2 regions of the Paenibacillus sp. EKM301P genome follow, and region 1 is predicted to be linked to the other one. Evidence: predicted binding sites of a transcription regulator. Region 1 holds the regulator's gene; the other holds the start of a gene.
The links. The regulator LexA, encoded in region 1, represses DNA repair genes until DNA is damaged. The targets are predictions, from matches to a motif close to CGAACATATGTTCG.
Positions count from the first base shown of each region.

Region 2: addB (helicase-exonuclease AddAB subunit AddB) is a predicted target of LexA. The motif match lies at 7,519-7,532, and genes of this name have one in related genera.

Region 1 covers NZ_JAALFM010000006.1:322,903-339,287, reverse strand. Annotated here, with positions in the region: gene HFD99_RS17155 (DMT family transporter) at 1-147, opposite strand, end outside; gene HFD99_RS17150 (DMT family transporter) at 144-482, opposite strand; guanidine-I (ykkC/yxkD leader) riboswitch at 571-671, opposite strand; gene HFD99_RS25550 (hypothetical protein) at 894-989, shown strand; gene HFD99_RS17145 (hypothetical protein) at 1,603-1,710, shown strand; gene HFD99_RS17140 (FAD-binding protein) at 1,906-3,375, opposite strand; gene HFD99_RS17135 (glycosyltransferase family 2 protein) at 3,788-4,669, shown strand; gene HFD99_RS25750 (hypothetical protein) at 4,862-4,963, shown strand; gene HFD99_RS17125 (helix-turn-helix transcriptional regulator) at 5,281-6,693, shown strand; gene HFD99_RS17120 (SDR family NAD(P)-dependent oxidoreductase) at 7,415-8,293, opposite strand; gene HFD99_RS17115 (MarR family winged helix-turn-helix transcriptional regulator) at 8,449-8,922, shown strand; gene HFD99_RS17110 (hypothetical protein) at 9,137-9,619, shown strand; gene HFD99_RS17105 (DUF2798 domain-containing protein) at 10,075-10,575, shown strand; gene HFD99_RS17100 (hypothetical protein) at 10,762-10,902, opposite strand; gene HFD99_RS17095 (hypothetical protein) at 10,944-11,108, opposite strand; gene lexA (transcriptional repressor LexA) at 11,529-12,155, opposite strand; gene HFD99_RS17085 (LysM peptidoglycan-binding domain-containing protein) at 12,345-12,713, shown strand; gene HFD99_RS17080 (DUF896 domain-containing protein) at 12,822-13,028, shown strand; gene HFD99_RS17075 (hypothetical protein) at 13,146-13,655, shown strand; gene HFD99_RS17070 (HAD family hydrolase) at 13,812-14,606, shown strand; gene HFD99_RS17065 (1,2-dihydroxy-3-keto-5-methylthiopentene dioxygenase) at 14,704-15,246, opposite strand; gene metH (methionine synthase) at 15,528-16,385, shown strand, end outside.
Region 2 covers NZ_JAALFM010000001.1:701,554-717,938, forward strand. Annotated here, with positions in the region: gene addA (helicase-exonuclease AddAB subunit AddA) at 1-3,889, opposite strand, end outside; gene addB (helicase-exonuclease AddAB subunit AddB) at 3,886-7,452, opposite strand; gene HFD99_RS03210 (class I SAM-dependent rRNA methyltransferase) at 7,694-9,073, opposite strand; gene HFD99_RS03215 (Na/Pi cotransporter family protein) at 9,371-10,393, shown strand; gene HFD99_RS03220 (NUDIX hydrolase) at 10,383-10,817, opposite strand; gene mtaB (tRNA (N(6)-L-threonylcarbamoyladenosine(37)-C(2))-methylthiotransferase MtaB) at 10,921-12,264, opposite strand; gene HFD99_RS03230 (16S rRNA (uracil(1498)-N(3))-methyltransferase) at 12,266-13,030, opposite strand; gene HFD99_RS03235 (site-2 protease family protein) at 13,190-13,882, opposite strand; gene prmA (50S ribosomal protein L11 methyltransferase) at 13,885-14,850, opposite strand; gene HFD99_RS03245 (YfhD family protein) at 15,081-15,266, opposite strand; gene HFD99_RS03250 (hypothetical protein) at 15,291-15,665, opposite strand; gene HFD99_RS03255 (NAD(P)-dependent malic enzyme) at 15,851-16,385, opposite strand, start outside.

The DNA.
Region 1 (16,385 bases):
TGCCAACGATAAAAATATAAAACTTAGACCAAAACCAGTAATCAAAAGAGTCAGCGATTTCCAACTGCGAGTTTGATTGAACTTGTTTATAAGCAAAACCCCGATCATTTCAAAAATCCCTGCTAAGATCAAATACACCCAATTCATAGTCCACTTACCTCCTCTTTCTTCTTACTAAGCATTTTCAGACCAATCACTCCAATAAGCAGCAGCCCGATCAAAGCTACTTTCGAAACACTTATGTCTGCGCCAAACAATAGGATTTCAGCTACTACAGTTCCTGCCGTTCCTAGTCCGACAAATACAGCGTATACAGTTCCAACCGCTAATGAACGAGCCGCCTTGATCATCAAATAAAAGCTGATGTAAATAGCGACTACTGTACCACTCCATTCCCAAAAACTATCCGCATGCTTTAACCCACTAACCCAAGCAACCTCGAATATAGCCGCCACAATGACTGAAATCCACGTTTTGTTCATAACACACTCCTCCTTAAACTTTTTATCAAAAATTGGGCCATAAAAGAAAAAAGATAAAAGCCTGGGAAATAAACCGCACAATGCGTTTATCTCCCAGGCTTTTATCCCTCCGTGTCACAGCCATATGGCTGTGCGTTTTCTCTCGGACCAGACCAATCTTGTGATTGCGGAACCCTAGAAAACGTTTTTATTCAGTTATTGGCTAAAACCATACTAACACGCGATGTAACGTGAGTCAATTTACAATTCACCCACTAACTTGCCAGTTACTTTGACGCCGATGCCTAGTCTACAACTTCATTTTCACTGGATTCGCCTGGTTGGGTATATTTTCTGTTTAACTGAATGCCCGGTCACAGAGTCGTAGCTATACATATATTAAGGTGAAAACAATTAAAGGAGGGCTAAGCTATGAGTGGATGTGCAGGTGGTGTGTGGACTTCTACAGCGGCAATTTTGGTGCTCTATATCCTTTTGGTTATCATCCTTAAATCGTGCTGGGTTTAATATTGTGAAGAAAATTATATAGACCCCATCATTCAAGTTCAATGCCCTTATTTCTTTAGTAATCTGCCCGAAATCAGATTAGATAACAAGCTCTGCCGACCGATTAAGGTCAGTAGAGCTTGTTTTATTTGAACATCTTCTCGACTAGCTTTAACAACTCAGATGCGCTATGATCCACTTTATATTCTAGTTACAATTACCGAAGTATAGTGCAATCTAATATTTTAAAATGAGGGGTTAAATGATGTTGGGTATGTGGAAATTTAGTCAAAGAATGCTAAGCCTTAAAATTAAAGTGGTCTACAAGATTATAATTGGTACGATCGTTATGGGGATTGGAACTACAGTAGGCAGCGACCGAGCCGGATAAAGCACCTATTCTCAATGGTGCCTGCTCTAACGGAGAGGTTGCGTCCAATATTAATGAAAACGCGAATAAGAGTGGATATATTCGAAATAGGGGGAAAAATGTTTCTGTAAACTAGCAATGCTTTCCTTCCCTAGCTCCTAGCTGGTCCTGCTAGTGTGGTGTTTTTTATTTACCAGTATGCCCTACCACAGAATGTATTTTTACATATATTAAAGTGACGACAGATAAAGGAGGTTAAAAGGCATGGGTGCATATGAAGGTAATGGCGGCGGCGGTGTATGGACTTCTACAGCGGCAATTCTAGTGCTCTTTATTCTCTTAGTTATCATTACTAAATCACTTTGGGTTTAATTTGTGAAAAGAACTGCTGGGTAATTTCACTTCACTCATGGATTGTAAAAGGTTGATCCCAATAAGCGCATAAACTATTTGGTAATAGCCACAGCATTCGCTGTTCTTTTGGTGGGTGCTCGCTGAATTTCTGCCATAATAGTTTTGCGCTTATTGGGTTTTGTCGGAAGGGAGAATGTCTCATTGAAGGGTTTATTAGCCTATACCGAATGCCTTTTCTTCAAGATCTTCTATAATTTCTAACGCAACAAAATATCCAAAAAATAATGTTAAAATATCCTCATATCGTTTTCCTGATCCTCTTGCTCTACTTAATATTATGTTTTGACTTTCTTGTATTTCTCTTTTATGGAGTGATCGAGAAACCACAGATGAATCGGGAGCGATCAGATCCACCATTAGAGTGGACAACTTTTTCTGAAACTCTTCAATTGGAAAGTCATTATTTTCTTTTGAGTACAGCTGCATAGTTTCAGGTGGATCTTTAAATGTAATCGGATATTGAGTATTGAAGACACCTTCATTAGCTATTTTGTCAGCAATTAATTTACCGAAAACGATACCCGCTGCAAATGCTTGCCCAGGGATTCTTCCCATACCAAGAACACCATTAAATTGAGCTTCTCCAGTAGCAAAAACACGATTCAAGTTTATAACTTCAGCATTAGCATTGATTTCGATTCCTCCTGAAGAATAGTGCATTGTTGGTGTAATTTTGATTCTTTTATTTTTAACCACATTAGTGCTAAATCCATATTTTTTAAATCTTTCATTCAATATATTTTCATCAGCATGGCTCATATCCAAGTACATATCCTTTTTTTGCTTGATGCAATCGAGTTCAAAATGTAAAATCTCGTCAATCATTTCATGGTAATCATCTCGAGCAATGGCATCACAAATATACTCATCTTTTAATAGTTGAATTCCTTCCTCATCTACTATTTTCCCTTGACTTAAAGATACAACTCCGCCCAATAAAATTTGTCTTCCATTGTATATTGACCAAGGATGAGACATTACTGTAGACATTCCCTTTAATCTTGCACCCATTTTTTTAGCTAAGATAAGCGTTTCTCCAGTCGAACCCGGTGAATTATCATTGTAGTTAAATTGCCCCGCATATCCTCCCGTAGCTAATACCAAATAATTAGTATATATCCTGATAAATTGATCTAATTGGATGTCATAAAATAATGCGATAATTCCATCATTATACTTTTCCAAATGAATCAAAATTTTATTACACAGCGGTTGTTCAATATGTTGTAACAAACAATTAATTAATTTCTTTCCTCCCTGTGATTTAATCAAACATTCAGGCATGATACCAAAGGATGTTTTCTCATAAGAGATTCCTAATTCCTCGAAAAAATTTATAACTATGTTGGAGTTTCTATATAGCGTTTCAATAACCGATCGATCTGCTCCACATTTATCAATCGTAAGATTAATAATATTATTAATATCATTCTCTGATGGAACACGTGTATTTGCGGCTGCAAGAAAGGAGTTGCTCTGTTTGGGCGCATTCTTTTTTGTTGTAATCGTGTACTTGATATTGTTTTTTGATAAATAATAAGCAACAGCAAGCCCCGATATACCCGTACCAACAATCAGAATTGGAGTGTAGTGTTCTACGGATGTTACATTTCGTTCCATCATTCTATCTCCCTTTTTAAGATGCAGATATTATCTTAGGCTGAATCTCACAGTCCGTTTTCCACTTAGATATATATGTTTGTTACCGATGAAGAATGGAATCTAAGTGAAATATTTTTCCTAATTGTACAAATTTATTACTTATATTGTCAACTTCGTCTAAGAAGTAATTAGTCCGACTTTGAAGCAGGGATATTCAAACCAATCAATCTTTGATGGCACTAGCTTCTAGGACTGGAAGCTTCTAAATTTTCAAAAGGGCATATTATATTACCGGGAAGCCGCTTCGAAATATATTTCAGAACATATCTTAGAACATGAGAATATAGAGGGAACCATTATCAAAAAAATAGGGAAGCTGCTTTGTGATTTTAATACTGATTCCATTTGAAAAATATGAAATGGAGGGAATATTGTGCCACGAGCTTCGGTCATACTGCCAGTTTACAATAATGCAGCTTTTGTCTTGGAGGCAATACACAGTATTTTAGCTCAAACTTATACGGATTTTGAATTAATTGTTATTGATGATGGTTCGACAGATGGATCTACCTTTCTTATTTCACAAATATCAGACCCTAGAGTGATAAAAATCTTCCATAATACCAATCGAGGGTTGATCGCTTCTTTAAACGAAGGATTAAAAAAGGCCAATGGTGAATATATCGTTCGTATGGATAGCGATGATATTTCTACGCCAGATCGACTAGCTGTACAAATCGCATTTATGGATCAAAATCCATTGATTGATGTATGCGGTGCTGCTTTTACTTCATCTAGTGGGGGATCAATAAAGGTAAATCCGGCCAGTCATGACGAAATAAAAACATGGCTGTTATTTCATTGTTGTATCTGCCATCCTGCTATAATCATGCGCAATAGCATGATCCGTCGGCTTGGCGTTCAATATGATAGTAATTATCCTCATGCCGAAGATTACGAGTTGTGGAACCGACTAGCTTTCCAAGTACAAATGGCGAACATCCCCATAAACGTATTGTATTATCGTCAACATAATGGACAAGTGTCCAATCAGCATAGAGCTATACAAGATGCTACTGCTCGGAGAATTCGTCAAAGACAGTTTAGTAAGTTAGGCTTGGAATTATCAGATGAAGAGAACCAGATTATGCTGGATATTCTTGAGTTTAAAATTAATCCCTACGATTATGATAGTTACACCAGAGCTTTAGGTTTTGCCAACTGGGTGCTGGAACAAAACAGTAAGTATTTAGTTTATAACCAGGAACTATTAAACATGGCGTTTTCACGGTGCATATCCCATATTCCTTATTAACAGAGAGATAAGCAAGTGATCCGGTTGGAAAGAAGATACTCTAATAGCACAAGCTTTTGAAGTTTTTGCAAAAAGGTGATTAGGCTCTGCCGGTTTAGCTGGTTGAGCCTTTGTTTTGTTTGTCTGTATGCCCTGTCACAAAACGCAGCTATACATATATTAGAAGTACAACAATCGAAGGAGGTTAAAACCATGGGTGCATGTGAAGGCGGCTACAATATGTGGACTTCTACAGCGGCAATTTTGGTGCTTTTTATCCTCTTGGTTATAATTACTAAAGCATTTTGGATTTAATTTTATGAAAAAACTGTTAGGCAACATACTTCACTTTTTTTAGATGGTAAAAGTTGAACCCAATGGTGCATAGGTTATTTGGCAGTAGCCATAGTAATCTCTTCCTTTTGGTTAACTAAGTTTTTACAGCGTACTTAGGGGACCATGCCATAATAGGTTGTTGCGCTTATTGGGTTCTGCTGTCAATGATCAACATGGATTATACATTGAAATCTTACATTATTCGCATAATATATTGACATATGGTCAATTTTAGAGAAAAATAGACTACAACAATATAAAAATTTTGGAATTTTTATGTGAAGGGTGGATATGGCATGAAGCATACACCTACGATTCGGGCGGAACTAGATAGATACCTAAAACAAGAGGGTCTGAACCTGACGCAATTCGGGCATATTGCAGGCATTAATAGGGGAATAGTTAGTGGCATTGTAACAGGCAATAGTTCTATGTCTGTTAACCAAATTGATAGAATTACAGAGGCTATGGGTTTACCAGAAGGCTATTTTTACGACTTATATGTAGAAAACTATATCATCGACATTCCCCCCAATATGAGGAGAATCGAACCATTTTTGTATCGCTGTGCAGAGTTGGACAAGCTGGATGCGATCCGTCGAGTGGTGGGAGCTATCATGGACAATCTACTCTACTCACCCAAACTATTTGACATTGCAGAAGAATTATTAGCGCAGGAACGACATGATGCTGCACTATTGCTCTATGAGAGTGTAGCAGAAGTGGAGAAATATCAACATTCTGAACGTTTGGCCATCTGTCAATATCGGATTTTCACGATTCAGATTGATGACGATCAAAGCCGCAATCTTAGGGCAGCCATACTTTTTGAGCCTTATGTCGAGCGCCTAGACGAAATAGAACAACTTGATGCATTGAAGGACTTAGCTAATGTGTATAGGTCTTTGCGTAAATGGGATAAGGTTGATGAAATAGCGAGAAAAATGAGAGCTAAAGCGGAAATCCAATACACTTTGAAACATCACCAGAGCAGCCGAGAACGCACTGAGTCTACTAAGAAGCTAACTCGCCCCATGTTTGTGTACATTACCTATGCCGATTTATTGTGTGCAAGTGTCTGTGAAGCCCGAGGCGACTATCAACAAGCTTTACAATATACATACGCCTACACAGGTTTGGATTGGGTCAAAGAGACTGACGAAGATACCCAATACTGGATTAGCTTGTTTCAGCATTGGGCAGAAGGTAATACTTATGTTAATAAACTTATGTCCGGAAACACTAGTGTGCTTCTAGACTTTGTTGAATATATAGGAACAACCGCCAATGAAAGTGAGAAGCTCTCAAAGTTGTTGAACATTATTATAGTAGCTAACCGATACAATTTGGATATAGATGGTGTACTTACAAAATTTAAAATAGACATTGATGCCTCTACTCAACTCCCGACATCTACTGATATGTACACCCAACAAGTGGTACCTGACTATATTGCATTGTTTTGTTATGAAATGGCCTATTATAATTTAAATAGGAAGAAGTACAGTGATGGTTTTAAACAATTATTATGTGCAATGGTAAAAGCACATATACTAAACAATGAAACATATTTCATAAACTGTACAGGTCTCTTTGCACATTTCCAAGCATATGCGTCTCCAGAGACCAGAGAAGAGTATTTTAAACTATTAGAAAAGGTGTGGTTAGACAATGTTGAAAAAAATGGCACTGTTAATCGTTGCGAGTAGCTTTTTATTTTTTATAACTGGTCCCGTCCTGACGCAACATATTCAGATCCTTGTACAAATTGGAGGTGCTTAAGCACAAAACTCTGCTAGCCTTATGGTTAGCAGAGTTTTTTAGTTAAAGGAATTGTTACACTATGCGCCGAATGAGTCGCTGAAGTGATCAGTTTTGAAGCATACATATAAATATTTTGATGGCACAAAGTTACTTCGACACACTTAGAATAGTAGATTTATTATGTAATCATTCCAATATTCTGAGAGGGGATATTATTACTGGTGATGAAACTGCAGAAGCAAACGGGAGAATAGACTACAAAAAATAGATTACTATAGAGAAATTAATATATTGTATGAAGCGACAAGAGTGACACAAGGCAAACCGTAATCATAGTGAAGCTGGGGCCGTGACCCAAAAGATCGTGTTACGCCGCATGGAGTGTAAATAGGTACTGTATGGAACACTGAGCCTCAGATTAAGCTGAGGCTTATTTTCATGTGTACCAATTTACGAACTTATCAGTGTGACTGATAACGCGTGGGCTATCAACGTTATAAAGAACGAAATCACAAAGCTGAATGGGTTCGCTGCTGCTTTTTGGTGACTCATTCCGTTCATTGATTTAGCAAATGATTGAAGATATGCTTGTATGTAGTGCGGGGTTGGCATTATTGATGATTATTGCTTCATTCATTGCCGTCTTATCCCTTCATCAATCATTTCTTATGGAAGGAATCCCTTCTGTTCCAGCAAATCCTCTGTGACCTTCCACAGTTTTTGCTGCATCTTGGGATCTCCTCCAGGTGAGACTGGTTGAATAGATTTCCCAGTTCCGACGTTAAAGTATCCACCTGTTTTTTTATGATATTCCGGATCTACAATTAATCGGGTGATGATATCTGCTCCTCTTCGCGGATCTCCAAGATGAAGGATTTTCAACAATCGTTCTAATAGAGGGGCAAACCAAAGTTCTCGTCCCAATCCGGTAACATTGAATCCTGGATTTAGTGCATTTACGCTGATTCCCGTATCCGACCATCGTCTTGCCAGTTCAGCAGTGAACATAATATTCAATAATTTGGTCTTTCCATAGATGGGCGATGAGCCACGAGCGGTAAAGGCAGTTGTATCCGTTAAATCCTCGGGGAGCTTCAAAACTCCATGGCGGCGTGAAGCTTCGGAGGCAACATTGACAACTCTGGCCTTGCCTACGTTCTGCAGGCACGGTTTTAGTGTATATGTTAACAGCCACGGCGATAAATAATTTATGGCAACCATTTCAGGAAACCCCTCGGGAGTGACGCGTTGCTCAAAAGCATGGATACCCGCATTGTTTAACAGCACATCAATATTAGAGTATGCGGCGGCTATCTCATCCCCGATTCGTTTAACATCCTTCAGTACCGATAAATCTCCATAAAAAAAGTCAACCTTCGCTGATGGGCTAACCAGCTCAATCTGTTTTCTTGTAGCTTCAGCACGTTCTCTACTCCTGGCAGTCAAAACAAGGTCAAAGCAGCCGCGTTTTCCCAATTCAACTGCGACTAGTTGTCCAAGACCACTGGTGGCACCTGTTATGACAACGGTAGTATTTTTAGACATTCGTCATTTCTCCTTCATGTGTTACAATTTTATTGGAGTAGCCAATTCGGTGAGTTAGTACATTTGGTTGACATATGTCCACTATAATAATTTGGTTGATATATGTCAATCAAATTCGACTTGTGGTTTTTTTAACGAGAGAAAGGTGATTGAAGATGAAATATAATGAAGTTAAAAATGAACCAAGGGAGAAATTGGAGATTGAGTTGGGCGAGCAGCTTAACGCACTTATCAGCGCTTCACACGCCCTGAATGTCAGAGCTGCTGCGAAATTTGACTCCTCCTTACAACCTGCCGCCTTCCATATTGTTCGTTGGCTGTATTCTTATGGCCCAACAAATGCCGCCACTTTAGCGGAATCAACTGCGATGGATCGAAGTTCAGTGAGTCGTCTTGTCAAACAGCTTGAGTCTTTGGGGTATTTGAACAGAGAGGCCTCCCGAAGTGATGGACGAGGAATTGTATTATCTCTTACTGAGCATGGACAGCAAAAATTAATTGATGCGCTTAAGGAGAAAGAGTCCGTTTTCTATGAACGAATTTCGGACTGGGAAGATGCTGAGCTTCATAATTTTAACCAAATGCTTAGGCAATTTAATGGACTCCATCGCCACGGAACACAACCTTAAGAAGTGACCCGCATGTAAACACTTGCAAACAATATCGTCACTTTAAGATATCGGCTTTTATTTTTTCATAAGCAGCTTGGATATAGAGTAGAAGTGGATAATGAAATCTACCCGAATGTGTATTTTTTATGTCAGACAAAGCTCCCCTTACTTTGACAATCAATAAGCAGTATGTTTATGGATGATGATAAATAGGAAGGAAAGGATGAAAATAATGAGTATGAAATTAGGAAGGAAAACTACTTTATGTTTCTCCACAATTGCTCTCTTATTTTCAGTTTTGTCCCCGCTATCAGCCTCGGCAGATGTAGCAAGCGTCACCCATGACACCTATACAAACTCTTTAAATCAGGAATTAGTTTCATCTCAATTAGTAATTTTTAAAGATGACACAGCATATACAGATGTATCTATTGTCGGGAAGAGAGTGAAATTTTCGATAAGTGGTTTAGAAAACCCGTTTAACACTAATTATTACAATCGATTAGTCTGGACTAGTACTGATGAAGAACCCAATATAAAAAATATTCTGACAGTAAAAGTTGCGCCAAAGACAGGGTCGCTTTACAGTTCCAGCAACTATGAAAACCTTTCACTGATAAAACAAAAAGTCAACTCTGACTCACCTGTATATGGATGGATTCAACTAGAATCCAAAGAGTGGGTTAAAGCAGGATCAGCTATAATCAAATATTAGAAAATTCCTAATGTGTAGTATAAGTAAATACTATAAATAAGCGAAATCCCCGCCAACCAGCTAAGGTAGTGGGGATTTTTCAATATAAAATAAGACTTCATCAACTATTGACAGAGTTTTTTAGAAAATTGTTGAAAGTAGTGTTCTTAAGAAGGGAAAAGTGTTTCGAAATCTGGAAAAACGCCATCACTAAGCCAACGGGTAGGGCCTTCAAAACTTCCATCGAGTGTAGCGGTAGCATAATCTCCATTGGAGCCATACAAAGTAATAGAGATATTTTTTATTATTTGTATTTAATGTTATAAATGTGTAATGATTTTGTACATAGTTCATTAGTTGTGAAGAATATTCCTTACTTGTCTTTGTTTGTTACGATATGTTCATAAAAAGTTCACTTACATGAAAATTTGGTTGCAGCTAAAATAATCACATCCAAAAATGAAAGGTTGAATTAAATGCCAACAACTAAAAAGGAAAGCTTTTACTTTGGGGTTATTATGTGTTTTGGAATGGTCGTTATTATGACCTTCTATAATCTTTTGATTAACGGATTGATTGGAAAAATTAGCTTGATTACCATTGCTGTTGAATTTCTAATTGGATTTATTATAGCGCTCATTTTAGATTTATATATCGTGGGTCCTGTAGCAAAAAAAGTTGCTTTAAGTCTACCTTTTGATAAATCCAAAAAAATATTTTTAATTATCACGATTTCAACATGTATGGTGTTCGGAATGGCCTGTTCTATGTCTTTCTACGGTTTATTAACTTCAATTCTAAGTCAGGGTATTGGCGATCATTCATTATTTGAAGCCTATTTAGAAATTTTTATAAAGAACTTTGTTGTGGCCTATCCATTACAATTATTGGTTATGGGTCCTGTTGTTCGAGCCTTGTTTATAAAATTTATAAAGAAAAGCGGGCAAGTGGGACCTTATAAAAAAGTATTAAATTAAATAATAGAGCAAATCCATTGCAGCAATGTTAAGCTAATGAATGGTTTTACAGCTAGAAATGCTTAAGTTATGAAAATCGGATACAAGTTTGAGGAAGCTATAACTGGCGGGATTGGTAGTTTGGTGTATTATTTAACACAAAAAAAGCAGGAAGAATTCTTCCTGCTTTTTGCTTGAAAATAATTATTAACGTCTGCGTTGTCCATCATTCACGCTAAACAGATTAACAGCCAGTGCGTTACCTCTTGCACGCGCATTGGCTCTTTGGTTGGAACGGATGTTTAATCTTCTTCTTCTCAATTCACGGTTGCTGTGTCTTCTGCTCATAATATCACCTCCCTTCAAAGAAATGAAGGTACGGTTAAATCTTAATGATGTTTATGCTTACGCTTGGAAATTTTGATATTTAATGCGTTAGTTGCGAGTGCATTTCCGCTTCCTGTTTTAGCAGCTGCGGCTTGAAAGACTTTAACGACCAGATATCTGTTTTTCCCGATGCGATGCTTATACGTTTTAACTCTATTTCTGATCATCTGCATAACTCCTTTGCTTTAGGTCTGCTATATACATATGTCAATTGTGCTAGTAATGTATCAGCATAAATCTACTAAAGACAAAAAGAAGCTAGTACCTATGTTCCTAAATGTTTAACAAAAAAAGCTCATGCTAGCCTGCGTTCGCCTTCCCAACTTTACGTTATAGAGGAAGGCCACCGTAGGTTCATATGTGTCAAATTTCCATTTGTTTAGCTAATAAAAGTAAACAGTTTAAGATCAGAGTGGAACTATCTCGGATATGGGGCGGATATAATAGTAGAGACAATATAGGTTGCTGAAAAGGAAAGAATAGTTGGAGACACATACATAGTAAATATAACAAAAATATAAAACCGGCTCGCCTAGGCGGCCGGTTTTATATTCGTGGTAGTATAACGGGGAAGAAAGCACGATAAATCAGTGGAAGTCCCGGAAGAGTCCAACAACCTTGCCCAATATGCTGACGTGTGTCAGTCGAAGTGGCTCAAAGGCTGGATTTTCAGGTTGAAGCCGGATATGATCTTTTTCTTTGTAAAAGGTTTTAACTGTAGCCTCGTCTTCATCTGTCATAGCTACTACAATGTCTCCGTTATCAGCGGTCTGCTGCTGACGCACGATTACATAGTCTCCGTTAGCAATACCAGCTTCAATCATGCTTTCGCCTACAACAGATAACATGAATATTTTATCCTCACCAACAAAGTGTTGGGGAAGAGGAAAGTAATCTTCAATATTTTCTGTCGCCGTAATAGGAAGACCAGCGGTTACTTTGCCGACGACGGGAACACGACTAATGGAGTAATTAATCAAGTTGCTGTTATCCGATTCGTCTTGACCGAGTAATTCAATAGCCCGTGGTTTCGTAGGATCGCGGCGAATGAGTCCTTTTTTCTCCAAACGATCCAAATGACCATGAACCGTAGAACTGGAGGCCAATCCGACTGCCTCGCCTATTTCGCGCACAGAAGGGGGGTATCCCTTTAGACGCACTTCATTGCGGATAAATTCAAGAATGGCCTGCTGGCGGCTCGAAATCTTAGACATACCGTATCAACCCCATTTAGTAACGTTTGGGAAAATTATAGCATAGAACCTCCGTTCGTACAAACATAAGTTCTAAATAATCCCTAAAAATATTCACGAACTTTTGTTCTCTTTTCTATTGAACAAAACAAACGTTCGTGTTATATTGTGAAAAACATAAGAACAAACGTTTGGAGGACGCGGCCAATTATGAAATATAGCACTTATCAAAGTATTTTTCCGATGAATTTAGAGAATTTACAGGAGACCCGAAAAGAGGGTAAGGTACGTTTGTTACAGGCTCTTACCAATACTCTTTTACTTAAGCTTCTTATTCTAGTAATTATCGTTTGGGTTGCAGGGGCAGGTGTACTTACGGTTTTCGCAGCACCTCCAGTTTCCAATGAAGAAGTGATTAAGCTGACTGTACAACCTGGAGATACGTTATGGAAGATTGCCGTGAATCATAAACCGGAACGAATGGATACACGGGTATATATTGAAGGAATTGTACGTATTAATGGTTTGGAGGATCGGGGAGTTCAGGCAGGTCAGGTACTTAAGCTCCCACCCTTCTGATCTATAAGACTAAAGAGCTTGTCAAGGAGCGCAATGAGGGAGCCTTGACAAGCTCTTTTCTACATGTCAAAGTGTATTATATCTTTGCTTTTATGGAGGGGACACAATTTGGATATAGACAGTTTGGTACAGCGCATTAATGAATTAGCGCGCAAAGCAAAAGCCGAAGGATTGACGGAAGAGGAAACCACGGAGCGCGCCAACCTTCGGGAAATTTATTTAGGCAACATTCGCCGTAATTTTCGGCAGCAACTTGAAACCATTGAATTTGTGGACGATGATACGTCGAAGGGAAATGGCGGGCTGAAGCATTAATGTTGCTAAAGCCTGCATCATTTGCCTTTTGTTATTAGGTATCTTTCTTGGTATCTATATAGATCAGCTTTAAGGCAATTGTTTTAATGTAATATTTATTGGGAAGGGAATTGAGAGATGGCCCGATCATTTGAAAGAAAAGTACGTAAAAACACAGCGCATTTAAATAAAACGCGCAAGAAACAAGGCATTCAAACCATTAACGGCGCAGGTTCAGCAATGGACATTTTCCGTGGCCGTAATATTACTGTGCCAATCATGCTGGCTGGTCTTGCTGTATTGTACATGCTTATGAGTTACTTTTTGACTAAGACCGGCATGCGGGGAATGGATTGGCTGGTATTTGGCTTGTACTTGATGCTGGCTGTTATCTTCTTCATTCGCCGTCCTTATTTAAAAGTGGGAAAAGATACCCTTTATATGTTAAAAGGTGGCAGAGAACGGCCGATGACGGCAGGGGACATGAAAGCCATCAAAATTGAAAAGGGTTACGTTACCGTTGAAAGAAAAGGGAAGGGCGGTAATTTTATTTTCACAAAATCACTGGGACGCTATGATACAGATGCCATCGCAGAGCGCCTTGAAAAATTTGCACTATCCAATCAGATACAGGTAGATAAGAAATAACCGATTTAGCCTGTAGCTCTGTAAGTAAGGCCGTATGATGTTATTTTTCATATAACATGGTGCGGCCACTTGCTTAATATGGGCACACATAATGATCTGATTCGTGACCAAACAGACAAGCTTACATATACAGTGGAAAGAGAGTGGATAATTCGTATGACGATTCAGGCGATAATGTTTGATCTTGATGATACCCTTCTGTGGGATGAACGTAGTGTAGAAGAGGCATTTGATGCAGCATGTCAAACAGGCTCCCGAGAAACAGGCGCTGATCCGAAAACGCTGGAAGAAGCCGTACGCAAGGAAGCGCGCGCTTTGTATGAATCCTATGAAACCTTTAGTTTTACTCAAATGATTGGCATTAATCCGTTTGAAGGACTGTGGGCGAATTTTACAGCAGGTGAGCAACCTGAATTCCGTCAATTGGAACAGTTGGCTCCTGTTTATCGTAAGGAATCATGGCGCAGAGGGCTTCAGCAACTGGGGATAGATAATGAGGAGTTGGCGGAAAAGTTAGCTGCCCAATTTGCTTCAGAAAGACGTGCACGTCCACATGTATATGAAGAAACGTTTGAAATTCTGGATCAATTGAAGGGACAATACAAGCTGCTATTGCTGACAAATGGTTCCCCTGATCTACAACAGGAGAAGCTGGATGGAGTTCCTGAATTGGCTCCTTTTTTTGATCATGTTGTCATTTCAGGTTCTTTTGGTCGGGGCAAGCCTGATCCTTCTATATTCCAGCATGCTTTGGGACTTCTAGGAATTGAACCTGGACAAGCTTTAATGGTAGGAGATAAGCTGACGACTGATATTCAAGGGGCTTTGTCAGCTGGTGTACATTCGGTGTGGTTGAATCGGAACGATAAAACCAATACTACAGAGATCAAGCCGAAGTTCCAAATCAAGCATTTGTCTGAGTTGCATGGAATTATTCAATCTTTAAAGTAAATAATCTACAGTCTTCTAAACAAGTATAAAGAAAACTCCCTTCGCTCGATATGCTACAGAGCAGAGGGAGTTTTCTTATTGACACAATACATCGTAATTATGCTGTAGTGAATGTTGGATCTTCGAACGGTTCAGCAATCCATCCATTTTCTTCAATGAACAAGCGGACTGCGACGATCTTTTGATTTTCCATTAAAGTGAAGAAGTGCGGTGTATTTTCAGGAACAGAAATAACGTCGCCTGGTGAAAGCTCTACATTAAAATAGCCGATCTCTTCAGAGCCTTTAATGATAAAAATCCCTTTACCAGCAACAATGGCGCGGATTTCATCCTCGGTATGGGTGTGAATTTGCTCGAACTTGGCCAGCAGATCCTCCAAATTCGGCGTTGCTTCAGATAAAGTGATGACGTCCCAGATTTTATATCCGCGACGTGCGGCTAAATCTTTGATTTCAGGTTCAAATGTTTTAAGAACAGCGGCTTTTTGATCATCTGTCAAAGTAAAGTTTTCTTGCAGCTCCCCTGGCAGCTTGGAAGCATCCCAGTGTTCATACAATACCTGGTAGCTCTCCAAAAATTCACGTACTCGCTCTTCACCGCTAATTCGCTCATTCGTATTGCGTATAAAAATTTCTGCCATGCACAAATCCCTCTTTTCCACTTGGATTAATGTTGTATAAAGAATACCATGTCTTAACCAGTTGTACAATACAGGCTGAAGCATTTATGTGGGAACGACTATAGTAATACGATACAGTTTAAAGACGTTCGTCTATAACGATGCATACTACAAAAATAGATCAGCTAAGTCGTTTGTAAAGAAGAATAGCCTGCATAAAACGTATGTTTTTACTTCAATCTATCTAAATGATACGGTTTCTGCTAAACTAGGATTTAACGTTTTGCGGGGGTGAAGAAATTTTGGATAAAGTTAGCTTGCAGGATGCGTTACAACGAAGAATACTCCTTCTTGATGGGGCTATGGGCACTATGATTCAGCAGGAAGACCTTTCTGCCGCTGATTTTGGTGGGGAAGAGTTAGAAGGCTGCAACGAGATGTTGGTCTTAACAAGACCGGATGTCATTCAAGGGATTCATGAAGCATACTTGGAGGCCGGAGCAGACCTGATTGAAACGAATACATTTGGAGCGACATCCGTCGTTTTGGCGGATTACGATATACCAGAACGTGCCCGTGAAATTAATCTGGTGGCGGCCAAACTGGCGCGTAACGCGGTGGATAAGTACAGCACTGCGGACAAGCCTCGTTTTGTTGTAGGAGCTATGGGTCCAACTACAAAAACCTTGTCTGTCACAGGCGGTGTTACATTTGTAGAGCTGATTGAAAGCTATCAGGAGCAGGCTTTGGCGCTTATTGAAGGTGGGGTAGATGTTCTTCTGTTGGAGACCTCACAGGATACGCTTAACGTTAAGGCAGGTAGCATTGGAATTCGTCAGGCTTTTGAGCAGACAGGGATTGAGCTTCCATTAATGATTTCTGGCACGATTGAGCCGATGGGAACAACGTTGGCCGGACAAAACATCGAATCCTTCTGCATATCACTCGAACATTTACATCCAATCTCGATTGGACTGAATTGTGCTACAGGTCCAGAGTTTATGCGTGATCATATTCGTTCTTTGTCTGAAATGTCCTCTGCAGCTATTAGCTGTTATCCAAATGCGGGCTTGCCCGATGAAAATGGTCAATACCATGAATCGCCGGATTCATTAGCTCGTAAAATGGCTGCTTTCGCTGAAAAAGGCTGGTTGAATATT
Region 2 (16,385 bases), on a different contig from region 1:
GCGTACGATATTCGGTTATCCGGTCTGTTTTATAATCCAGCAGCACAAGCCCTTCGGGAGTTTCAAACAAACAGTCAATGATCCCGTTCATCAGCACTTTATCGTCCTGCCCGCTTTCCGTAACTGTCTTCTGTTCTGGCAACACCGCAGGTAAACTGTGGTTCCAGTAATCGGTTGCCCGCATGGTATAAGTAAACGGAAGCTCACGCTGAATACGGGATGAACCCAGCATTCTCTCCCCTAGCTCACTAGAGAAAAACCGTAATATTTTATTCGTATCCAGCGCCTTTGCATGAACATCCAGTAAGATACGTTGATTCAGCAAACGAGCTTTGGTTTCCTCAATAACCTCAGCGCTCATGACTCCATCTAGGGGCACATGCAGCATCAACGTATGATAGACCGTCCCTCGTTCTGTAGGAGTCAGTCGCTGATTTCCCATAAACTTAGGTCTGCGCAAGTGTAATTGACTGCCCCTAGTGTCAGAATCTTCGCGATCCTCTGGTAAGTCTGATTGTTGGGAGATAGAAGATAGATTCAGCCAATCATCAGATTCTATCTCCTGCATCTCCAGCCATCTTTTCATCTCTGTGACCGATGTATTGGCTGCTGTCTTGCCCGCCCGTTCATACGGGTAGGTCCAGGAAAGAGCCGCAGCAATATCCGTTTCACTTTCTTCGTCTAATTCGATTAGCTCAACATTTCTCAGTGCTTCTGTTTTCTTTTGGCGTTCTTCGGCCGATACCTCTTCTCCACGATCCGAGTTCACACGAGAGCCAGAAAGTGTTTCTGAGGCTACGATTTTAAATAACCAGTCTGCCCCCGGCATGTGTTCCAGTCTATGATAGTACCCCTCCTGATCCCCTGCCGCTTCCCTCAGCGAAGTTGCAGAAGGATGCCGAATCAATGCAGGACCTACCCAGTCCAGATAGCTGCGACCTGCCGCCAGCATATAGTCGGGTAGTACTGTTTCCGCATGTTCCTTGGCACGTGCCCAACCTGCTGCGCGGGAAGCGAGATCCTTCACGGTTCCGGTCATAATCAGCTTTTCACGCGGACGAGTAAGCGCTACGTATAGCACACGCATTTCTTCAGCCAAAAGCTCCAGCTGTGAGCGTCGACGGATCGCTAAATTAGGCAGCGTAGGGTAGCTAACGCGGTTTTGTTCCTCCACATATTTAGGACCAAATCCCAACTCCTTGTGCATAAGAAACGGCGCATTCAGATCCTGCTGATTGAACATTTTTGCCGTCCCGGCAATAAACACGACAGGAAATTCAAGTCCTTTACTTTTATGAATAGTCATAATGCGGACAGCTTGATCGGGTTCAGTCCCCCCGCTGATGGATCCTAAATCACCGCCTCGCTCCCGCAGACGGGAAATAAAGGTCAGGAATCGAAACAAGCCTCGGTTGGACGTAGAAGTCTCATACTGTCTCGCTCGGTCATATAAAGCCCGTAGGTTGCTTTGACGCTGTGAGCCGCCAGGGAGTCCACCCACCCAATCCAGATATCCTGTTTCCTCCAGCACATTCCAAATCAATACACTTAAGCTGCCTTGTCTGGCTTCCTGCCGCCATGCGTCCAAATTACGCAAAAATGAACGTAGTCGGGTAGACAACGTATTCCCGTCATTCCTATGGACTGGGTCAGGTGAAGATAGCGGGTCCTCAGTGAAAAGATCCATCTCCATAACATCAGCAGAGGTCTCTTTTAAACTCTCCTCAACTTGTTCAGTCTGTGCCGCCGCCAGCAATGCATCATAAAACATTCCATCCGGCTTCTCTAGACGAATTTGTGCCAGTTCATCTTCGGTCAAGCCGACAATTGGCGAACGAAGCACGGATGCAAGCGGGATGTCCTGCTGCGGATTATCAATAATGTGCAGCAGGGACAACATTACCTCAACTTCCGTTGCTTTAAAAAAGCCTGTCGTCTGCTCTCCAGAGGCTGGGATGCCCTCAAGCCGCAATTCTTCCACAATTAAGGGAGCCCATACGCTTGCTGAACGAAGCAATATGACAATATCACCGTAGACTGCTGGACGCATCGCTTTTAGTCCCCTGTCATAAATCAACAGTGGCTGTCCAGTATCTCCAGTCAGCTCCTTGATCCGTTGAGCGATTGCACGAGCCTCCAACTGAGCCGTTTCAAGCTCCGCAAGCTCGGCCAGCTCACTTTCCTGTAAAGCCGATTCGTCCCCCGTTTCAGACAACTCCGAAACCTCAGAAAGACCACGCCCGCCTTTATCAACTAACAGCAGCTCAGGTGCGTATGCAGATGTAGCGTCCTGCTCTGTCTTTTCGGGATAGGACGCGCCATGTACAAGCCACGCTCGTTCATCGTACTCAATTTCCGCCACATCCACACTCATAATCTGGCGGAACACCAAATTAACCGCATCGACAACTTCCTCCCGACTGCGGAAATTACGCGCCAGATCAATCAAAAAGCCATCTTCCTGTTCCTGCATGCCGTATCGTTGATACTTATTCAGAAACAGCCCTGGCTCTGCCAGCCGAAACCGATAAATACTCTGTTTCACGTCTCCCACCATAAAACGGTTACCCGGTTCCTCGCGCGATACCAGTCTAACGATATCTTCCTGTACGGTATTCGTATCTTGATACTCATCCAGCAGTACCTCGTCGAACTGCGCCTTGTATTCAAGTGCAGCATCGGAAGGTAACAGCTTGTACGGAGTAGAGTCGGGGTGTCTTAATATTTTCAAACAATAATGCTCCAAATCCCCGAAATCCACCAGTCCTTTTGACTGCTTGTGCTGTTGAAATCGTTCCCCGAAAGCAATCACAGTCTCCACCAGTTCGTCCATCAGAGGAGCGGTCGCATGCAGTTCCTCCAAATAAGCTTCTGCTCTCCGACCGAACAGGGAAGCCTTCATATCTGTAATCATTTTTTTGGCAGCCTCGCGCAGCGTCTTAACCCGTTCCTGCAATGCAGGCTCGGTTTGATCTTTTTTAACTGGCTTGAGCTTGCCAAAGGATGCTGCTTGAAATTGATCATACAAGGATGCCCACGGCTGTGTCTCGAGCTCTTGCAGTAATTCCTTCACCATCGCCGTATCCTCTTGCAATGTCATGGCATAGGGTGCAGGTCCGCCAGGCTGCATAGCTGTTTCATGCGCCTGTTCCAGCAAACTCGCTGCTCCGCGCAACGAAAGGGCAGCATCCGTCAAAATACTACGAACCCAGGGAGTCTCCCCCAAAGCTACTACATCCTGTACACGAAATGCTGCTGCCGTCTCGCGCAGCCAATGCTCCGGCCAAGGATGACTTTGAGAAAAATCATACAAACGCTGAACAAGCACATACATGGCATCATCGGTGCGTTCTCCACTAAACCAGTCGACCAGTCTGCGGAATGTGCTGCCTTCATCATGAAGCTCATATTTCTCCTCAAACAGTTCTTCTAAAAGCTCTTGGCGCAGCAATTCTGTTTCATGCTCATTCATAATCCGAAAGCCGGGATCAAGAGGAATGGCCTGATAATGCCTGCGGATGACCTCCATACAAAAAGAGTGAAGCGTCGTAATCGATGCTCGATTCAACAACGATAGCTGGCGACGTACATGTTCACTTTCCGGTTCCTGTTCCAGCACACGTTCCAGCGCTTCGCGTATCCGTTGACGCATTTCTGCGGCTGCAGCCTTCGTAAAGGTCGCCACCAGTAACCGATCTACACTGAAGCCGAGCTGAGAATCAACAATTTTGCGAATAATACGCTCTACGAGCACCGCTGTTTTACCAGACCCTGCCGCTGCCGCAACCAGCATGTTGTTACCGGATTCCGAAATGGCACGCCACTGATCATCGCTCCACATGCTTCCTTCCGGCTTCGGCAAGCCTTTAGCATTTGACGTGCTTATCATTGCTTCATTCCTCCTTTCCCTTCCTGTGTATGACTCAGCAGATCCCAGACCTGATCCTTACCCGGTTTCCCCCATTGGTTGTAACCACTGCCTTCCAGACTGTCGTCAAATTGACAAACAGGCTTAAAAGAACAGAAGGTACATGCCGTTTCTTGCTGGATGCGATAAGGTTCAATGGCAACATCGCCTTCCGTCATCCGTGTGCCAATCGTCCGAATATTGTTGCGCACCGACGCTAACAGGCTATCCCACTGTTCAGGCGAAGCAACGGAAGCACTGCTATAAAAACTGCCGTCTGCTTTCACTGCAACAGGTAAAATAGAGGAATATCCTTTGTCCAATGCTGTATCCATTTGCCCAACTACATCCCGATCCGCGAGCAATAATCCCTTCATCTTAAAACGTTTCAATAGCTCCTGACGCGCCTGTTCTGTGCTAAGACCGTTAGGCGATTGCAGCATCGGATTGTGGACGTGAAAATACAGTGTACCCGCCGGATAAGCAGTCTCGCCCAACCATTCCTCCGCCGCATTCAGCAGCACATCCAGGTAGGTGAGCATTTGCAAAGACAAGCCATAATACACCTCATGCAGTTTAAGATCCTTTTGACTGGACTTATAATCAATGACACGCAAAAGTAATCCTTTTTCTCCTTCTGCCACATCGACACGGTCAATCCGTCCGACGATTTCCATCACCACGCCGTTATCTAACCGGAAGCTTAAGGGAGGAAGCGGCTGACCTGGTCCGAAGTCCAACTCCAGCCCAATCGGCTCAAAGCTACCTCTCCGTGCATGTTCACCCAAAATTAACGAAGCACGGCTCACAATGTCTTTTAACTTGCGCAAAATATAGCCATACCGCTTGGAGCTCATTAAAATCTCGCCTTGCAGGCGAGGAGCAAGACGCTCCACCGTACTTTCCGCCTCTTGGCGACATTCCTCGGTAGTGAGGCTTCCCCAACTGACATTACGTTCACGCAGATTGATCGCCATCTCACCAAGCGCTGCATGGAATAATTGTCCGATATCCGGAGCCTTCAGACGATACATTTGACGTTCCTTCAAACGAAGACCATGAGAGGCAAAGTGAGAAAATGGACATGCGACAAAACGTTCCATCCGAGATACGCTGGTACGCAGCTTGCTGCCATACAGACGGCGGCTCGTTTCCTTCTGCATTTCGGCATGATTCTCGTAAAAAAGTGAGGTCAACAGCTGACGCAACTTGTCCTTCTCACCTCCCTGCTGGCTGGCATACCAGTTATATACCTCCCACCAGGGAGATAAAATATCACCGCCACGCCGCCAATGCCGTAATTGCGCAATGAGCTGCGGCAATGCCTCAGACGGATGGGAAGCATACTCCCATTGCGTCGTCCAAGCGTCTTCAGGCAGAGGGTATCCAGCCAGTGGACGTTCGTTCAGGCCAGGAAACAGTTGCCGCACATGTCGCACTAACTCTGACGGCAGCAATGGCTTGCCTTCTTCATCAGTCACTGCATAGCTCATCCACAGGCTTTTACCAGCAGAGGTAAGGGCCGTATAAGCGAGAAATCGTTCGTCCAACAGACGTCTTGTCATATCTGGCGCCAGGTCTACGCCTTGTTCATTTAATGCCGTACGTTCCTGCTCATTGAGCACCCCATCCTCATGGAACACAGCCGGCATTACACCTTCGTTCATCCCTATCACAAAGGCATGTTGAATACCGGATACACGCGTACGGTCCGTGTTTCCGACCAGTACCTGATCCAGAGCCGGTGGAACAAGCCCCATACGGAACTCAGCTAATCCCGTTTCCAGCACTCCCGCAAACAAAGCAGTATCCAGTCTCTCATCACCCATCATTTCGACGATTTGATCCAGCAGTTCAAGCACCGCATCCCATACCTGACGGTGCTCCTTCGCCTGCTCGGGATTTCCAGCTTCTTCTGCCTGATGAATGAAGGCGTCCAGCTTGTGACCGATTTCTGCATCCTCCAGCAACAGATATATGGCTTCACACTTCTCAAGCGCCGTTCGTGCCTTACCTATACGCTTCTCAAACGCATGTAAAGGCGTCACAATCACATCTCGGCACAACTCCATCAAATCCAGCGTTTCATCCCGTTGACGGTTACGTTCCTGTTCCTCCAGCTCCAGCGACAAACTGGGCACAGCCTGCCACGCCCGGCCATCTGTCCAGCGACTGCCTTGTATTCCGCAGGCCAGCACATAGTTTTCCAGACGGTCCATCTGCTCGCGGCTCACTCGACCGTCCAGCGGCAATAGAAGGTCTGTTTTGACCGCACGAAATACATCCTCATATCGCCAGCGTCGCTGCACAATATCCAGTGAAGCCCGAATCAATTCCACCAAGGGATGATGAAGTATACTTCTCCGCTGATCCAAAAATACTGGAACCTGATATTGCTTGAATATCGGTTCCACCCATGGCTCATAATCTTCAATATGACGCACAAACAGGGCCATTTCCCGATAACGCGCACCTTCATCGCGGGCCAGGCGGCGCATTTCGCGTACGGCTCCTTCCAGCTCGGCACGACGACTTGCCGCAGCATGCAGTTTTATGCCCTCAGGTTGTGTACCTGTCCATTGCTCTCGTAGCTGCTGTAGCCGCAGCCGCTGTTCCTGATTCCGCAGCCCTGTACGATGTTCGAAACTAGCCTCCAAATACGCCAACGCTGGACGTTCCTTAAACCTCGGCATCAGATCGGGGCGTAATAACTGTGTCTGCGTTTCAATCATCAGCTCCTCTGCCATTCCTTTAAGCTTGACGTAGGTAGCCGCTGAAGGATGAAACAAATCCAGCTCATGCGGAAGCTGTCCACTTTCGTAGCTTCGGTTACAGGTCAGCGCCACTGTCAGCGAAGAGGCGTGCAGCATAAGCTGCTCCACCACCTTGTATTCATGTGGTGTAAACCTCCGGTAGCCATCCATCCAAATGTCTGCTCCGCGCACGAGGGAAGACTGTGCAATCTGTTCTGTCAGCATGCGAAGCGTATCTTCACCATCGATATATTTAAGCGTCAGCTCCCGTTCAAAATCCTCATAGATTAGACTGATATCCTTGAGCTTGCCTCTTAATATCGGAGTGGACTCCCCCGCAGCATGCATTCTATCCAGTTGCTCCGGTACAGACCGAGCATCATTTCCGTACTGCTTTAGCTCTGTGAACAACGTATTCAACCGATCCACAAAACCGAGTTGGTCTCCCGAATCTTTAAATAAACTCAGTTCATCCTTGCGACGACGAATAATTTTATATAAAAGCATCTTCTTGCCTTCTTCTGTTACAGGCACCAGTGCTGAACCCCCTGTTTCCTGCATGACTAAATAGGCAAGACGATGGAATCCCATCACTTGGGCGCGCACCGACCCCTGAATACCGTTTCCGACTTCGGTGAGCAACGCATGCTCTGAAGCAAATGACGATTGCTCAGGCACAAGTAACAGCATAGGCTTACCTAGCGGCTCCTCGCGTAACATAGAGGTCATTTCATTACGGATTAACGTGCTTTTACCACTACCAGAGCGGCCAATCAATAAGCGGACCGACATGATGCCGCCTCCTTTCTAACCAACAACATTCTATTAAACAGTATAGCATATCAGGCAAAGGAGAAAAGAACGTACGTTTGCCATGTTGTAGCAATTGGGCTCTTCTCAAAAACAAAGAGTCCCGCAGGATGGCTTGGTGCAAGCCTTCTCTACAGGACTGATGTATACTAAAAATGAGTTTGTTTTCACCTATTTATCTTTATCGCCTAATAGTAGATTAATTTTGACAAGGGTATGAAATCTACAGCTGTGTCCGGCTGCGTACCTCAAAGATGGCAAATTTCAAATAATGACCTTCCTCCACACCTAAAATTTGGGGATGGTCCTTCCCTGCCGCTCTCCAATCTACCAGTCGGAGGATTTTGCCAGCATCTGCAGCCGCTTCCTTAATCGTGTCCAAAAACAGCTCCGGCCGCATATGGAACGAACAACTCGCCGTTACCAAATAACCGCCCTCATTGACGAGCTTCATTCCGTGAAGGTTGATATCTTTATATCCACGTGTAGCTCCTTTGACAGCACTCTTCGTTTTGGCAAAAGCCGGCGGATCCAGAATAACGACGTCAAAGGTACGTCCGCCACCCGCAGTCAGCGGCTTAGATGTATCTCCTTTGCCGCCCGCTCGCGCGGTGCGTTCCTCTACACCTTTAACCTGATTACGTAAATATTGAAAAGCATCGTCGACGACAAACTCGACGCGATCCTCAAAACCGTTCAGCTTCACATTATCCCGAGCACTTTCAATCGCATGTTCAGAAATATCAAGACAAGTTACTTTTTTCGCACCATGTTTACACGCATTGAGCGTAAAGCTACCTGTATGTGAAAAACATTCCAATACAGTTGCACCGTCCCAGAATGGGAATTCAACAACCTTACCACTTTTATTCACAGGCTTTATGACGGTTGTGCCGTCATCCCCTGGGTTTGCAGCTACTTCTTGCAACGTAATTCCGCTACGCGCTCCCCAACCTGTCATCAACGGCGCGATGGCCGCACGATTTTCACGCTGGTCAAAGAAATACCCCGTCTTTTGTCCCTCTTCGATATCGACCTTGATTTGTAAGCCATTTTCCGTCACCACCACATGGCGCGGGCAATCGCCGTACAAAGGACCCTTCGTCTGTTCCAACCCTTCCAGCTCACGGATGGATACATCACTACGCTCATATATACCAACTGGCCCCATTACTTCAACAAGTGCATCTCTGATTTCTTCCCTGCGCCGATCCATGCCAAGCGTTAACAGCTGAACGACCAATACATCACCAAAACGGTCTACAATCAGCCCAGGCAAAAAATCAGCCTCGCCGTACACCAAACGATAAGCGTTTCCTCCGGTCACAAAGCGTTCGCGGTGCTCCAAGCAATTGCGGAAACGTTGGGCAAAGAAGCTTTGGTCCATCACTTCTAGCGGCTCATAGGACATCACACGCACTGTAATTTGTGAAGCAGGATTATAGTAACCTGTCGCCAAATAACGCCCCTGATGGTTCAGGATGCTGACCAAATCACCGGCTTCTGGATCACCCTCAATCTTGGCTATTTCATTTTTAAACACCCAAGGGTGTGATTGCTCCAGCCTTTTTTTACGGCTACGCTCTAATATTACTGAAGGCAAAATCCTTCACTCCTATTCTTGGATTACTCAAAGTGTTAAAACATTTTGTTCGATAGGGGCGCGGCTCCGCCGATTCATTTGGTCTTACGATCGCTGGCGCTTCTCCAGCTTCAAATGAACCGCTTCGCTACTGCCCGCCTGTATGTCGACGTCACGCTTTAAAAGCTTGTGAAGATACTACAAAATGTTCGTTCCATAAAAAACTGCTCGGCCATGCTTGTCATGGCTGTCCTAGGTAGATCATAGGCTGTTACATAAGTATTCTCATTTTCACCTAGAAAAGGGGGGGCTAAAGCCGTGTTTATACATGTTATATTGCCGCTGTGCGGTGGGCTGCTTATTTTTTTAGGTGGAATGAAGCTGATGGAAGCTGCCCTCCGGCATTTGGCCGGCCCCTTCCTTACTCGCTGGCTAAACCGGGCTACGGTTTCCCCTTGGCGGGGTATGTTGTTTAGCTCAGGCATTACCGCCCTACTGCAAAGCAGCACCGCCGTAACGGTGCTGACGATCGGACTGGTCAATGCCGGGCTGTTGACCTACGGCCGCACGCTCGGCATCATTCTTGGTACCAATATTGGTACCTGCCTGACGACCGAGCTGATGGGCCTCCAGCTCGGCAAGCTGGCTGCTCCACTGCTATGTGGATCACTGCTATGCTGGGGCACTGCTGTTCTGTGGGGGGAAACGGTCGCTGGCCGTCAGTATGCAGCTGCCGGAGCTTCAGCCACCTCCAATGGGCTTAGCCGCCCACAGGCTGTACAATTTATCAGCCTCGTCTTTGCCGGATTTTCGCTGATTCTCGCAGGTATCCGCGTGATGCAAGCCGTTGGCCCCTGGATTGAGCAGGCCGGACTATTCCGCTGGTTTCTTGATCATGCTGCAGCCAACATGTGGTGGGCCTTCGCTGCTGGAGCCTGCCTAACCGCGCTGGTTCACAGCAGCGCAGCTGTCATTGGTATGGCGATTAGCCTGGCTGCTGCGGGTGCCTTGCCAGTTGATGTAGGAATCGCCATCGTCATCGGCTCCAATGTGGGCACCTGCGTGACTGCCCTGATTGCCGCTGTTGGCGGCAGCGTGTCTGGCAAATTTGTGGCCTGGTCCCACGTGCTGCTGAACGTAGGCGGGGCATTGCTCTTTATGCCGTTAATCCCCGGGCTGGATATGGCCGCTTCTTGGATATCTACTGAGCCCGGAGCCAAGGTAGCGCATGCCCAAACCCTGTTTAACGTCATCAGTTCTCTGCTTGCCTTGCCCCTCTGCTATTTACCTGTATGGACTCGTATAGAGGAGCAAGTGTCTTCCCATAGGATTAAACGTTAATTCCTAGCATAGACAGCGCCTTGCTCAGAATGACATCATTGTTGTCATATCCACCCTGACGCTGGAGACGCCATGCTTCTTCGGGCGTATGCCACGCGACGCCTTTGATTTCTTCTATCTGTGCCTGCAAATTCCCATCCAGTGCCTCTACGAGATAATAATGAACTTCCTTGTCCACTTCCCCATATTCAGGGTGCTGGTACGTATAAGCAATCATATCCACATGCTGAATAATCCGCCCGTTCAGCCCTGTTTCCTCACGAATTTCACGTAGAGCGGTTTGTTCGATTGTTTCACCTGGCTCCATTTTGCCTTTAGCCAGAGATGTCTTACCATATCGGTCGGTAATCAGCTGAATTTCAAGCTGCTCCCCCTGTTTGCGAAACACTACGCCACCTGCGGAAATTTCCTTTTTTGCTGCCATCCTGTAATCTCCTTTCCTTGCGCAACAAGGATTCCGTCCTCTCTGTAGGGAAAGGCGAAATCCTTGTTGGCCATCGCTATTGCCTGTTCAGGCTCTTTTTATTTTACAAAGCTGTTTGCAGCCCGTTCTCCAATACGCGGACCAATTGGCCTTCACTTTCATTAACGCCCGCCTTCGTCAGCTTCACGCGGCACACCTTGCCAACTAGATCCTTATTACCTTCAAACACCAGTTGAATGTAATTGTCACTATAACCATAAAGTATACCGCTATCTTCCGTCCCTTTAGGGGCTACTTCAGGAATAACCTCCAGCACCTGACCAACAAACTTTTCAGCATATGCCAGCTGCATTTGCTCTGACAATGCAATCAGGTCACGCACACGCGCATTTTTCACGTCCTCGTCCACCTGATCCTCCATACGTGCCGCAGGCGTGCCAGTACGCTTGGAATACGGAAACACGTGCATTTCCGAGAAGCCGATTTTTTTCATCAGCTCATAGCCATTACGGAACATTTCGTCCGTTTCTCCAGGGAAGCCGACAATTACGTCTGTTGTAATTGCTACATCTGGCATCGCTTTACGAATCATGAGCAATTTGTTATAAAACTCTTCTGTCGTGTACTTGCGGCGCATCCGTTTCAGCACGGTATCGTCCCCTGCTTGAAGCGGTATGTGGAAATGGCGAACCAGCTTATTGGAGCGTTTCAGTACATCCAGCATTTTTTCATCAATCTGACTGGCTTCAATCGAGCTGATACGGATACGTTCCAGCCCTTCCACTTTCTCCAGATCCCACAGCAGATCGGACAGGTCATAATTATCCATATCGTCGCCATAACCACCAGTATGGATACCCGTGAGTACGATTTCCTTGTAGCCTGCGTGCACCAGTTGACGCGCCTGTGTAATAATGCTCGCGGCATCACGGCTGCGGGATAAGCCCCGCGACCACGGGATAATGCAGAAGGTGCAGAAGTTGTTACAGCCATCCTGAATTTTTAGAAACGCACGGGTATGATGAGCAAAATCAGGCACATCCATTTCCTCAAACACACGGGTCTTCATTATATTACGCACAGCGTTTACAGGTTGACGCGACTCTTGGATCTCCTTCACAAACGGAATAATCTTATCTCGATCCTGCGTACCAATAACAAGATCAACACCTGGAATATCCATAATTTCGGCCGGAGAAGTTTGAGCGTAACAGCCCGTCACTGCCACAATGGCATCTGGATTTCGGCGAATCGCACGACGAATGATCTGACGGCTCTTCTTATCACCGGTATTCGTAACCGTACATGTATTAATTAAATAGACATCAGCAGTCTGCTCGTCAAAATCCACCTGCTCATAACCTTCTTTTTTGAACAGCTGCCAGATCGCTTCTGTATCATAAAAGTTTACTTTACAACCTAATGTGTAAAATGCCACTGATGGCATATTAAACCCCTCCCATTTCTCCTGTCTCATATAAAATGCATGCCAATGCAACCATACCTGCGGTTTCCGCACGTAAAATACGTCTTCCCAGTCCTGTAGACTGTGCCCCGGCCTGCTCAGCCTCTAGGCTTTCCGCTTCAGTAAAGCCGCCTTCCGGGCCCACCACCACCAGCACACGCGGCTTGTCTGTGGACACCCATTGTCCTGCGAAAGGCTGGATTACATTCCGTAGCTGCCGCCCCTGCTCTTTTTCATAACAATAACATATCAAATCATACCCAGCAAAAGAAGCCAGAAGTTCTTTCCACGTCAGGGGTGCGCTAATTTCCGGAATCCGGTTACGATGGCTTTGCTCAGCCGCTTCCTTTACAATCTTGCGCCAACGCTCCAGTCGCTTGCCTTCCTTTTTGGCATCATACTGTACGACCGTACGCTCGGATAAAAACGGTACGAACCCGGTGGCTCCGATTTCCGTACATTTTTGCATCACCGTCTCCATCTTGTCCCCTTTAGGAAGACTCTGCGCGATGGTGATCTGAACATGCGGTTCAGAGGTCATCTCCAGCGGTTCGATAATCGTCGCCTTCACATGGTCCTGCTCAATCGTATCCAATGCAGCCAGCGCTTCCCTGGATGCCCCGTCACTGACTATAATTTTGTCACCACTACGACCTCGCATGACTTTGGCGATATGTCGCGCGTCCTCACCCGTAACAATTACGTGATCTTCTAGAAATTGCTCTGCCGGAATAAAATAACGCTGCATTCTCTCACACCTATTCTAAAAATAACTATTATCCACTAACGTTCCGTACAAAATCCGATGAAATCACCAAGCACCATCATATCATCTTTTGCGCCTGTATGACCAGTCTGTTCCCTTTTCCGTTTATGTTATACCAATTCTCGTAAAAAAAAGGAGCCCTTAGGCTCCAAACAATCCGGTAATGTAAAAAGAGAACTGTAAAAACTGTATATAAATCATCTGAGACAGCGTGTAAAGAGGTTCAATCGTTACAGCTCGTACTTGCGGAATTACCAGTATAAGCAGAAAAATAAAGATCGACCATTGCTCAAACTGCTGAAGCTTGCGGCGCACAGGAGTCGGAGCCACGTCCTCCACAATCCGGTAGCCATCGAGTGGAGGCAGTGGGATCAGATTAAAGATGAACAAAAACAAATTTAAATTGATTAGCGCATTGATAAACAAATAGATTGCCTGAGCCACCCGCTGGTTCTCCATTCCCGGCAATACTTGAAAATGAAGAAGCACAGCATAGATCAGTGTAGTCACAAATGCAAGCAGCAGATTGCTCAGCGGACCAGCAGCCGATACAATAATGCCCATAAGGCGCGGGCGGCTAAAATTGTCACGATTGACCGGGACTGGCTTGGCCCAACCAAAGCCTCCGATCAACAGTAACAGCGTACCCAGCAGATCAATATGCACTGCCGGATTTAAAGTCACGCGCCCCAGTAGCTTGGCCGTAGGGTCGCCAAATTTATTGGCATAATACGCATGCGCAAATTCATGCACCGTAAACGATATGATCACAGCCAACAAGTAAAATGGAAGGACATTTAAATTTACACGAAAAATACTTTGTAAAAAATCCATGCTTACCTCTTTCTCGCCACAAACGTCAGCCAATCTTCATCCCGGTTGATTTCGGTAATCTCAAAGCCAGCAGCTTTCAATGCGGTTTCGACAGCCTCTTCTTTGTTCTTCCAAATTCCTGATGCAATATAAATACCGCCTGGCTGTAGGGCATTATATACATCATCAATGAACAACAAAATGATCTCGGCTAAAATATTAGCTACCACCAGCTTGACTGGCAGTTGAATACCCAGCGTTGGATCGCTTGCATTAAGCACGGAGAGCAAATCGCTTTCTTTAATGGTGATGCGCTCCTCCAGTTCGTTCAAACGCGTATTTTCACGCGCACTGGATACCGCTACCGGGTCAAGATCCAAGGCAAGTACATGCTTTGCTCCCAGCTTTACAGCTCCAATCGCTAAGATACCGGAGCCCGTACCAACATCAATCACTTCTTCTCCACCCTGAATCACGGATTCCAGCGTTCTCAGACAAAGGGACGTCGTCGGATGTGTTCCAGTGCCGAAGGCCATACCCGGATCAAGCTCAATAATTTTTTCATCTTCACTCGCAGGCTCATACTCTTCCCAAGTCGGTTTGATGGTCAAACGATCCGATACACGTAAAGGCTTAAAATATTGCTTCCAGGCATTAGCCCAGTCATCCTCGTGGACCGTTTTCAGCTCATACCGAACCTCGCCAGGGTCAATATCAAAAGTTCTCAATTGTTCAACCCGCGGCTCAATTTGTGCACGCACGCTGTCCATGTCTACTTCTTCGGCAAAATAGCCCTTGATGATCGCTTGTCCTTCAGGAATGTCGTTCAAAGGACGATCGTACCATTGTCCATAAGACGTGTCCCGGGGCTTATTAAGCGAACCGGATTCTTCAATGGAAACCCCTCCCGCACCTGCTTCGTGCAGAAAATTCGAAATCATTTCGACGGCTTCTTCACTTGTATGTATTGTAATTTCATTCCACAACATGGTTTACATTTCCTCCTCATTTCACATGCATACATTACATTGTACTATATACTCGCATAGGAGTTCAAAAAAGCCAGTATGACAAAGACAATATTAGATTATAATGCTAGTTATTGTTACGGCTATCATCTGGTATAAGTCTACTAATGAATAGAACAAAGGAGAAACATAAATAAGACGGGCTATCCCACAAATCACCTTTATAGGTGGGATACCCGTCTTATTGTATTCTACTCGTTGTCGTTTATGATCCGTTGCTGACGGCGGTCAGCTACTTCACTACGTCGGATCGCTTCCAGATCCTCAGCATCTGCCTGCTCTGCCGAGAACTCAACATCTTCGTTTTTGGCAGATTGCATGCGTTTGATTTTCTCGGTTTTGGTCAGCACTTTATCGAACCGTTTGTTTTTAGACATCGGTCACTGCTCCTTCCAAACTTGTCACAGCATTCCACCCGCTTGTTCCACAATCGATATCGCCTGATGATGAATGGATTCGTCCACCACCGCAGTCAACAAAATATCGCGGCCTGTCGGTCCACCTTGTCCTCCATCACTCATGCCACTGGCAGCAGGATCAGCCGCAGCCAGTATCGCTGGAGAAGCATCTGTAAAATCCACGCCCTGTGTGAGTGAGGACAAGCTGCTAATCTGTCCTGAAAACACAGGCAGTCCGGCGTTGCCTGTAGACTGCCGCGGATACCGGCTAAAACGATCTATCGACATATCCGTTACCCGGAGAGCTTCCAGTTTTCTCGCGGCTCCCTGTGCTTCCTCAGGACTTTTGAAATACGCCAAAATATTTTTTTCGCCCATCCCAAAATCTCCCTGTGTAGTATTGAGCGCAACTCGTGTTTGAGAACATAGATCGTTACGCTTTGTTATATCCTGCTCATTGGCAAGACTTTATATTCTCCACGAAAGCTTAACGGATACAGACATTGCATTGTCATGAACAGCAGGGCAAGACGGTGAACTAAAGTTTGTGAAGAACATAACTTTTACGGACGTAAAGTAGCAGCCGGAGCTTCACCTGACATGGCTACTCCTGTCTCCCAGGCTGCGTGAATAACAGCATCCCGTACCTTTTGCACCACCTTTGGATTAAAAACATCCGGTATGATATAAGTTTCACTTAGCTCCTCAGGGCAAATTGCATCAGCGATGGCAAGCCCGGCAGCCAGTTTCATCTCCTCGTTAATCGTCTTCGCATGGCAATCCAGAGCGCCCCGGAAAATTCCCGGAAAGCACAACACGTTATTAATCTGATTAGGAAAATCGGAGCGACCGGTAGCAAGCACACGTACATAAGGTGAAGCTATTGCCGGATCAATTTCTGGCTTCGGATTCGCCATGGCGAACACTATAGGATCAGTTGCCATGCTCTGTATGTCTTCCACAGTCAGTATATCTGGACCCGACACACCGATGAACACATCAGCTCCCACAATTACCTCAGATAAGCTTCCACTTAGATTATGCGGGTTAGTCATGTTCGCATACTCTGTCCAATGTGGGTTACTGTATTCCACATCG